4 regions of the Mesorhizobium sp. CNPSo 4671 genome follow, and region 4 is predicted to be linked to each of the others. Evidence: riboswitches for the same ligand, from Rfam matches in the RefSeq annotation. Region 4 holds a riboswitch; each other region holds the start of a gene.
The links. Region 4 has a riboswitch for cobalamin ahead of bluB (5,6-dimethylbenzimidazole synthase). Riboswitches for the same ligand answer to the same signal wherever they lie in the genome.
Positions count from the first base shown of each region.

Region 1: another riboswitch for cobalamin. It lies ahead of metE (5-methyltetrahydropteroyltriglutamate--homocysteine S-methyltransferase); the one in region 4 lies ahead of bluB (5,6-dimethylbenzimidazole synthase).
Region 2: another riboswitch for cobalamin. It lies ahead of AC04SF_RS10430 (DUF1636 family protein); the one in region 4 lies ahead of bluB (5,6-dimethylbenzimidazole synthase).
Region 3: another riboswitch for cobalamin. It lies ahead of AC04SF_RS30170 (DUF1636 family protein); the one in region 4 lies ahead of bluB (5,6-dimethylbenzimidazole synthase).

Region 1 is NZ_JBWLUW010000027.1:8,611-10,807, reverse strand. It holds cobalamin riboswitch at 476-674, shown strand; gene metE (5-methyltetrahydropteroyltriglutamate--homocysteine S-methyltransferase) at 793-2,197, shown strand, end outside.
Region 2 is NZ_JBWLUW010000003.1:466,777-468,973, reverse strand. It holds gene AC04SF_RS10435 (winged helix-turn-helix domain-containing protein) at 1-1,009, shown strand, start outside; cobalamin riboswitch at 1,039-1,243, shown strand; gene AC04SF_RS10430 (DUF1636 family protein) at 1,284-1,712, shown strand; gene cobW (cobalamin biosynthesis protein CobW) at 1,715-2,197, shown strand, end outside.
Region 3 is NZ_JBWLUW010000014.1:12,274-14,470, forward strand. It holds gene AC04SF_RS30165 (ABC transporter substrate-binding protein) at 1-649, opposite strand, end outside; cobalamin riboswitch at 1,103-1,309, shown strand; gene AC04SF_RS30170 (DUF1636 family protein) at 1,401-1,799, shown strand; gene AC04SF_RS30175 (ABC transporter ATP-binding protein) at 1,796-2,197, shown strand, end outside.
Region 4 is NZ_JBWLUW010000001.1:690,748-692,944, reverse strand. It holds gene AC04SF_RS03110 (histone deacetylase family protein) at 1-650, opposite strand, end outside; cobalamin riboswitch at 772-951, shown strand; partial or broken gene bluB (5,6-dimethylbenzimidazole synthase) at 955-1,629, shown strand; gene AC04SF_RS03100 (hypothetical protein) at 1,737-2,197, opposite strand, start outside.

The sequences.
Region 1 (2,197 bases), on a different contig from region 4:
CGAGCAAGCTTTGCCTTTTGGCGCTTTTACGCTTCGAGCGGGCAGAATACCCGCAACCGATCCCGTGTGTATGAGTGCAACGTGTCAGAGCCGGATCTGCCAAATGCGGGCAAAAACGTCTGACCTGAGAAGAGACATAGGCACCTTGCCGACGCGTCATGTGTCTTGGCCTTTGGATTTCAAGAAGTCAGGGATGTGGGGCCCTCGATTCGGCGCTGAGGCCATTGATGATCGCCGGCATGTAGGCGATCGGATTGACGCCGCCGACTTGGCAGGCCGCGGTGGGCTCGAACAGCAAGCCGGCCGGAGTTCTCGATGTCTACTGGGCTTCGGGCGGTTCAATGCGTGGCCTGATTGCCGGTTGATCAGCGCGGTCGCAGTTACTCGCTCTCGGTGCAACCTATGCGCAACACCAAAATGTCACATAATGACATAAACATTTCTTTATGCGGTATTGACACACAGTTCCCTGCTGTGATTGTCTGCATGCCGTGGTTCTCCGTACGGCACTGCCGCATGGAGCTAAGAGGGAAGCCGGTGCGAGGCCGGCGCTGCCCCCGCAACTGTTAGCGGTGAGCCAACCCCACTCATGTCACTGAGGCGACAGCCTCGGGAAGACGGGGAGAAGCTATGACCCCGCGAGCCAGGAGACCTGCCACGACGAACTTTGTCCACGGGCGGGGTGTCTCGGTGGCCGCAGCAGCCCGGCGTTCGTGCCGGCCTACGAGGCGCCTTCTTGTCCCCACGCCCCAACCATCGGGGTATGGCATGACTGTCTCTCAGCAAATTCCTGTGGCAACGCTCGGTGTGCCGCGGTTCGGTCGCCGACGAGAACTGAAATTCGCGCTTGAAAGCTACTGGTCCGGAAAATCTTCCGCTACCGACCTTCTCACAACGGCGAAAGCGCTGCGTGCCGCCAACTGGGAAGAGCAGCGCGATCGCGGTGTGTCGAAAATTCCGTCGAACGACTTCTCGCTCTACGACCATGTGCTCGACACTGCAGAAATGGTCGGCGCGGTGCCGTCCCGATACGCCTGGAGTGGCGGCGAGCTCCCGCTCGACATCTACTTCGCCATGGCGCGCGGCGACCAAGACCAGACGGGGAGCTGCGGGCACTCTGATCAGGAGCGTGCGGCTGGCCCTGCCCTGACCGCGATGGAAATGACCAAATGGTTCGACACCAACTATCACTACATCGTGCCGGAACTCGACGATGATCAGACGTTTGCCCTCTCGTCGACGAAACCGGTTGATCACTTCCTCGAGGCTAAAGCCCTCGGCATTCATACACGCCCAGTCATCCTTGGACCTGTCACCTTCCTCAAATTGGCGAAGTCACCTGCCGAGGGTTTCAATCCCATCGCGCTGCTGCCGCGGCTTCTGCCCGTCTACGAGCAGCTCCTGCGGAGGTTGAAACTTTCGGGAGCCGATTGGGTGCAGATCGACGAGCCGGCGCTTGTGCTGGATCTAAACCCGAACGAACAAGCGGCCTTTGAATTTGCCTATGGGCAGCTGTCAAATGCCGCGCCCGAACTGAAGATCATGCTGGCTACCTATTTCGGTGCGCTGGGTGACAATCTCGACACGGCGATTTCGCTGCCCGCAGCCGGACTGCATCTCGATCTTTCGCGCGCTCCCGAACAGTTGGAGACGATTGGTCGGCTCGCGCCTAAGGATCTGGTGCTGTCGCTTGGCTTGATCGATGGCCGCAACGTCTGGCGCGCGAACCTGCCTGCCATTCTCGACCGCATCAAGCCGATCGTCGCCGGCTGGCCCTTGGACCGCGTCGAAATTGCGCCGTCGTGCTCGATGCTGCATGTGCCCATGGACCTTCGGATGGAGACGGCACTCGATGCCACCATCAGGTCGTGGCTCGCCTTCGCCGCGCAGAAGACCGACGAACTGGTGGTGCTGGCGAGGGCGCTGTTCGAAGGCAGGGATTCAGTGGCAGACGAGTTGACAGCTTCCGCCGAGGCTGCCGCTGCTCGCGCAGCGTCCGCAAAGGTCCATGATCCGCTTGTTGAAGGTCGGATCGCCGGCATTGACGACAGCATGAAGCAACGAAAGAACCCTTTCCTCGTGCGTTCCACGGTCCAGGCCCGCACGCTAAGCCTGCCCCCGTTCCCAACCACCACCATAGGATCATTCCCGCAGACGACTCGGGTGCGCAAGGCCCGCTCCGCCCACAGGAAGGGCG
Region 2 (2,197 bases), on a different contig from region 4:
TGGCCCCTACCCGCTCGCCTTACTCGACAATGCCGCGGTGACCCGCAAGCGCACGGTGTTCGAATACTGGGCGCACGAGGCCTCCTTCCTGCCGGTCGAGACCTACCCGCTGATGCGCTGGCGCATGCAGCGCGCCGAGCAAGGCGACGAGATGTATCTGGGCCTGGCCAAATGGGGCCGCGAACACGCCGCCTATATAGAAGAGATCTACCGCGCGGTCGCCGAGCGCGGCCCGATCGCCGCCTCCGCGCTCGAAGGCCAGAAGGGTTCGGGCGGCTGGTGGGGCTGGAGCCATGCCAAACATGCCTTCGAATGGCTGTTCTGGGCCGGGCGCATCACCACGGCGCACCGCCGCGGCTTCGAGCGCTTCTATGATTTGCCCGAGCGCGTCCTGCCGCAGGCGATCCTCGATCTGCCGGTGCCTGCCCCGGAGGACGCGCATCGCGAATTGCTAAGCATCTCCGCCCGCGCCCATGGCATCGCGACATCAGGCGATTTGCGCGACTACTTTCGACTGTCGCCGGCCGACATGAAGGGCCGGTTGGAGGAACTGGTCGAGTTGGGCGAGCTCGTGCCGGTGCGCGTCGAAGGCTGGGACAAGCCGGCCTACCTTCATAAGGACGCCCGCTTGCCCCGAAAAATCGAGGCGCGCGCCTTGCTCGCACCGTTCGACCCGGTTGTCTTCGAGCGCTCGCGCTCGGAGCGGCTGTTCGATTTCCACTACCGCATCGAGATCTACACGCCGGCCGAAAAGCGCCAATACGGCTACTACGTCCTGCCCTTCCTGTTCGGCGACCGGATCGTCGCGCGCGTCGACCTCAAGGCAGACCGGCCAGCCAGCGTCCTGCGCATCCATGCCGCCTACCCTGAGCCCAACGCACCGCCTGAAACCGCTGCGCAGCTCTTTGAGGAACTGAAGCAGATGCAGGGCTGGCTCGGCCTTGAACGCATGGAGGTGACACCGGCCGGCGATCTGGGCCCGGCGTTGGCCGACATCGCCGTGTCGTAAGCCCGCGTTGACACCGCTGCCTGCAAAAGCCTAAATCCGGTCCAGACGGTCCTTTGCCCGCAACGGCAGGGGCTAAGAGGGAATGCGGTGCGGGATGAAAATCTCAAATCCGCGGCTGTCCCCGCAACTGTAAGCGAAGAGCCAAGGCCGAAAGCCACTGGGAGTTTCCCGGGAAGGCGGCACCCAAGGCGATGACCCGCGAGCCAGGAGACCTGCCGTCTGCGACAGAAGAATCCGATCGCCCGGCGGGTTTCCGGGCAAGGAGCCCGGCTTTTTGGACCAGAACAGCAGTTTTTCGGCTGGCACAGCGGATATCTCGTCCGCCGACAGCGAAGCCTTGGCCGGCATCACGGTCATCGTTTGCGCCTCCTGTCGCGACGAAACCGGCTCCGACGCCCATCCCCGCGCCGGCGAACTGTTGGCCGAGGACACGCGCCATGCAGCGTCTGACGACCATATCCGAGTGCGCACGGTCGAGTGCCTTGGCAACTGCAAGCGCCGGCTGAGCGCGGCGATCCTGCGCGACGGCTGCTGGAGCTATGTGTTCGGCGACCTGACTGCGGCCAGCGGCGCCGACCTCGTCACTGGCGCAAAGCTCTTCGCCACGTCAACGGACGGCCTCATCCCCTGGCGCGGCCGGCCCGATTCCCTCAAGCGCGGCCTCGTGGCCCGCATTCCACCCCTCGACATGCTGAAGGACTAACCATGACCGCTTCCGTCTCCCGCGTTCCCTGCACCGTCGTCACCGGCTTTCTCGGCGCCGGCAAGACGACGCTGGTCCGCCATCTCCTGGAAAACGCCGGCGGCAAGCGTATCGCGATCATCGTCAACGAGTTTGGCGACATCGGCATCGACGGCGAGATCCTCAAGGGTTGCGGCATCGACACCTGCCCCGAGGAAAACATCGTCGAACTGGCCAATGGCTGCATCTGCTGCACCGTCGCCGACGATTTCGTGCCGGCGCTCGACCAGATCCTGTCGCTCAACCCCAAGGTCGACCATATCCTGATCGAAACCTCGGGCCTCGCTCTGCCCAAACCGCTGGTTCAGGCCTTCCAGTGGCCGACGGTGAAGAGCCGCGTGACCGTCGACGGCGTCATCGCCGTGGTCGATGGCCCGGCACTGGCCGAAGGTCGTGTCGCCAACGATATGGACGCGCTGCAGGCGCAGAGGACTGCTGACGACAGC
Region 3 (2,197 bases), on a different contig from region 4:
GCTTGTTGACCAGGATCGCGGACCACATGAATTGTGAGGGCCACTTCTTCTGGTTGGCCAGCATGAAGGCGGCAAGGCCGGCTTCCTTGCCCTTCTGTGCATTGGCCATCAGCTCATCCCATGTGGTCGGAACCTTGAGGCCGAGCTGTTCGTAGATGTCCTTGCGGTACCAGACCACCGACGCGCTCATCTCCGTCGGCACGAAATGCTTCTTGCCATTGTAGACCGACAGCGCCACGCCGGCCGGGTTCAGCTTCTTGTCCCAGCCATACTTCTCGTAATAGGGCGTCAGATCGGCGGAGAAACCGTTGTCGACGATCTCCTTGCCGCGGCCGCCTTCCCAGGAATAGAAAAGATCAGGCGGATTGCTCGATGACAGCTCGATCGTCTGCTTGGTCTTGTAGGTCTCGCCGTCGACGCTGGCTCCGGTGACATGGACCCGGTCGCCATTCTTCTTGTTCCATTCGTCGATCAGCCAATTGGCGTAGACCTCCGAGGACGGCCATGGCGCCCGGTAGAAATACCTGATTTCGGCGGGCGCGGCCCGCGCCACCTTGACCCCTGACGCCGCCGCCACTGCGGTCGCGCCGAGTGCAGCGGAAGCCTTCATGAAAGTGCGGCGGGACAGTGCATTCTGTTTGATGTTCATCGTTTTCCTCCCGGTTCGATCTGACAATGACAGGCAGCAGCAAGCCGCCGCGAAGCGCGAGCGCGACGCGTGTCGACAGTGACTGTTGCTGACCCTCCGAAGGCGAAGTTGGTGGCGTGGTTCTTCCGTCGCCAAATTCGTCACGGAGATTGAATTAATCTAATCGAAGCGCTTGCGCAAGCGCTTCGATGGTCAATTTCGGATATTTTCGGTTGCCTCCAGCCGGGCTGGTTTGACTGAACTCCGCCTTGCGCGGTCGCAACCTTGCCGACAAGCCGACATGGCTCTCACGACAAGGGGATTGACAGCGGCAGAGGATATCATTCTAACGTTATGTTATGACATTACGAATGGAAATATCACATGTGTCTTCTCTGATGAGGCCAAGGCTGCTGGTGCCGCGATGGTGACAGGCTTGGTCGAAAAGAATCGTTGCGATGCGCCGGGGGCAAATCTACGATGCTCGGCTGATGGTCCCCGCGCCGAAAGGCAAGGGGTGAAAAGGGAACACGGTGAGACCCTCAAAGGTCGAGGCCGTGGCTGCCCCCGCAACTGTAAGCGGTGAGCAAGATCCGACACGCCACTGGCCGGCAAGGCTGGGAAGGCAGGATTGCGCAACGACCCGCGAGCCAGGAGACCTGCCATCACTGAGTTGACCGGACGGGGTGTGCCGGGAGGAAACGTGGACGTCGGTCTTGTCGGCCGGCTCGCCAACATCCTTCCGTTGCCAGTTTTGGAAAGTGACGGAAAGTTGGACGGCGCCATCGATCATCGCATCATCGTGTGCACGCTTTGCCGTGACATCCCGACCGGCATCAGGTCGGGCGAGAGCCTGTGCGCCGATTTGCGCTCCCGGCTCGCGGCCTACCATGAGTCGGCCTTGGCGGATTGCTTCACGATCGAAGGCGTCGAATGCATGGCGGGCTGCGCGCGACCGCTGACGGTGGCCTTCCAGGCACCAGGCAAGGCTTCCTATCTTTTCGGCTCCATCGACGCTGAGGCCGACGCCGGCGATCTCGTGCGATTTGCCAGGCTTTACGCGTCGCTCGCCGACGGCTGGTGCAATTCCGGACAACGTCCGCCGCGACTGGCCGGCAAGACTCTGGCCCGCATTCCCGGACCGGTCAAGATTGCGGGCGACAGCCGATGACAATGCCGCTTCTCGAAGCCCGCGACCTCTGCGCGATGGCGAATGGCCGCGATCTGGTCCATGCGGTCAGCCTGTCGGTGGCCTCTGGCGATCGTCTCGCCATCATCGGCCCCAATGGTGCCGGCAAGACCACGCTGCTGCGCATGCTCTCTGGCATGCTCAGGCCAAATGCGGGCGAGGTGAAGCTCGGTGGGCGCCGCCTGGACAGGATCTCGACCGCCGAGCGGGCCCTGCACATCGCTGTCGTCGGCCAGACCGACCAGCCCGATCCGCGCCTGGCGGTGATCGACTATGTCGAGCTTGGCCGCGTCCCGCATGCGGGCCTGAGACGCAGGAGCGAGGAACGCGATATCGTCGTCGACGCGCTGCGCCGGACCGGCCTGTTGCCGCTGCTTGCC
Region 4 (2,197 bases):
ACCTCGCCGCCGGTCTGTGGCGCCAAGGGCGCGTTGACGATGTTGCCGGCGCCGGTCTCGTTCTTCGCGCCGGTGCCGGGATAGAGCGGCATCTGGTGCGTCGAGCAATAGAGCACCGAGGGATCGTCCCAGAAAATATCCTGCGTGCCGTTGCCGTGATGCACGTCCCAGTCGACGACAGCAACGCGCTCGGCGCCATGCTTCTTCTGCGCATAGCGCGCCGCAATCGCCGCCGTGTTGAAGAAACAGAAGCCCATCGCGGTGGTCTTCTCGGCATGATGGCCGGGCGGCCTTGCGGCGACGAAGACATTGTCGGCACGGCCGGCGAAGACGTCGTCGACAGCGGCGTTGGCGGCGCCGATCGCGGTGATCACCGCTTGCCAGCTCTTCGGGCTGGCGGTGGTGTCGGCATCGATGCGGGCAAGGCCTTCCTCGGGAATGGCGGCACGAACGCGGGCGACGAAATCGGCGGGATGGGCGTACAGGATGGTCGCTTCATCACCCTCCGGCGCCTTGACGCGATCAAGCCCTGCGAAGGCCTCGTCATCCAGCACCCGTTCTATGGCGCGTAAACGGTCCGGCCGCTCGGGATGGCCGGGCGGCGTGATGTGTTCGAGGAAGATCGGATGGGTATAGAGACGAGTGGCCATGCTCCCTATCTAGTGCCCCGGCAACGCGATGACCATGCGTTGCCGCTTGATGACTGGGGAAAATCACGCCTGCGTCCATTGGCGTCGCCGCGGGGATTGGCGCCGCCGAGGCTTCGGCGTAAGGTCGCAGCCACTGCCTGGTGCCCGCCGCAAGCGGGAGAATCGGGAACACGGTTGAACTCCGTGGCGTGCCCAACGCTGTGAGGGGGACCGCGCCGGTAAATGCCACTGTCGATGACGGGAAGGCACCGGACGCGGGTTGATCCCAAGCCAGAAGACCGGCCTGGCAGGCATCGTCATCCGCATGGTCAGGCGGCTGGCATCAATAGCAATCGCAAGGGGACAAGCGATGCCGGAACACATGACCGCTCCTATGGGCGACGGATTTGACCAGATGGCGCGTGACGCGGTCTACCGTGCCATGTTCACGCGGCGCGACGTGCGCAGCCATTTCCTGCCCGACGCGCTCGATGACGAGGTGCTGGCGCGGCTTCTGCTTGCCGCCCATCACGCGCCATCGGTCGGCTTCATGCAGCCCTGGAATTTCATCGTCATCCGCGACGCCGCGCGACGGGCTGATGTGCGTGAACTGTTCCTGGCCGCGCGCGAACTGGAACTGCCTGAAATCGAAGAGGAACGGCAGGCGCTCTACCGCAAGCTCAAGCTCGAAGGCATCTGCGAAAGCGCCCTCAACATCTGCATCACCTGCGACCGCCAGCGCTCGCAGGGTTCGCCGCTGGGCCGTTGGCACAATCCGGAAATGGATCTCTACAGCACCGTCTGCGCGGTGCAGAATTTCTGGCTGGCGGCGCGCGCCGAAGGCGTCGGCGTCGGCTGGGTCAGCATCATCGAGCCGCAAGCGTTGAAGAGCCTGCTATCCATTCCCGAGCACGTGACGCCGATCGCTTATCTCTGCGTCGGCCGGGTTTCCGAGTTCGCGCCCAAACCGGACCTCGAAACGCATGGCTGGGGCCGGCGGCTGCCGCTGCCCGAATTGATCATGAGCGAGACTTTCTGCGGGCAAGGCGAGGTACCGCTCAAGTCAGCTGTGGCGCACCTCAACGCAGTCGCCTGCGCGCCCGCCGATCAGCGTGTTGCGCCTGCCGTGCCCCAGCGCGAGCCGCCGAACGAGGCCAGCGCCTTGTCCTTCAACTCCCTGAACTTCGACGACGCCTCGGCCAGCCGGGCATCCCAGGCCGGATCGGGCACCTGGCCGGCGATGGTCTTGAAATAGACCTGCATCAGGCAAGCAATGGCAAATGGCTCGATGAAGGCCGCCTTGAAGGCCCAGGCGAAGACGATGGCGAGCACGAACGCCCAACCAGCCAGTTGTCCCGGCATGATGAACAGAATGGCGGCGGCCGGGGCCAGCATCAGCAGGAAAATGATGAAGGACACGCCCCACATGATGACCGCCAGCCAGACGGCGTTCTTGACCATGGTCTTGCCGTTCTGGGCGTAGAGCACGACGCCTTGCCGCGCCGTCTCGAAGGGCGAGGACGAATTGATGCGGATGTTGTAGCCGAGGATGATCTCGTCGACATAGG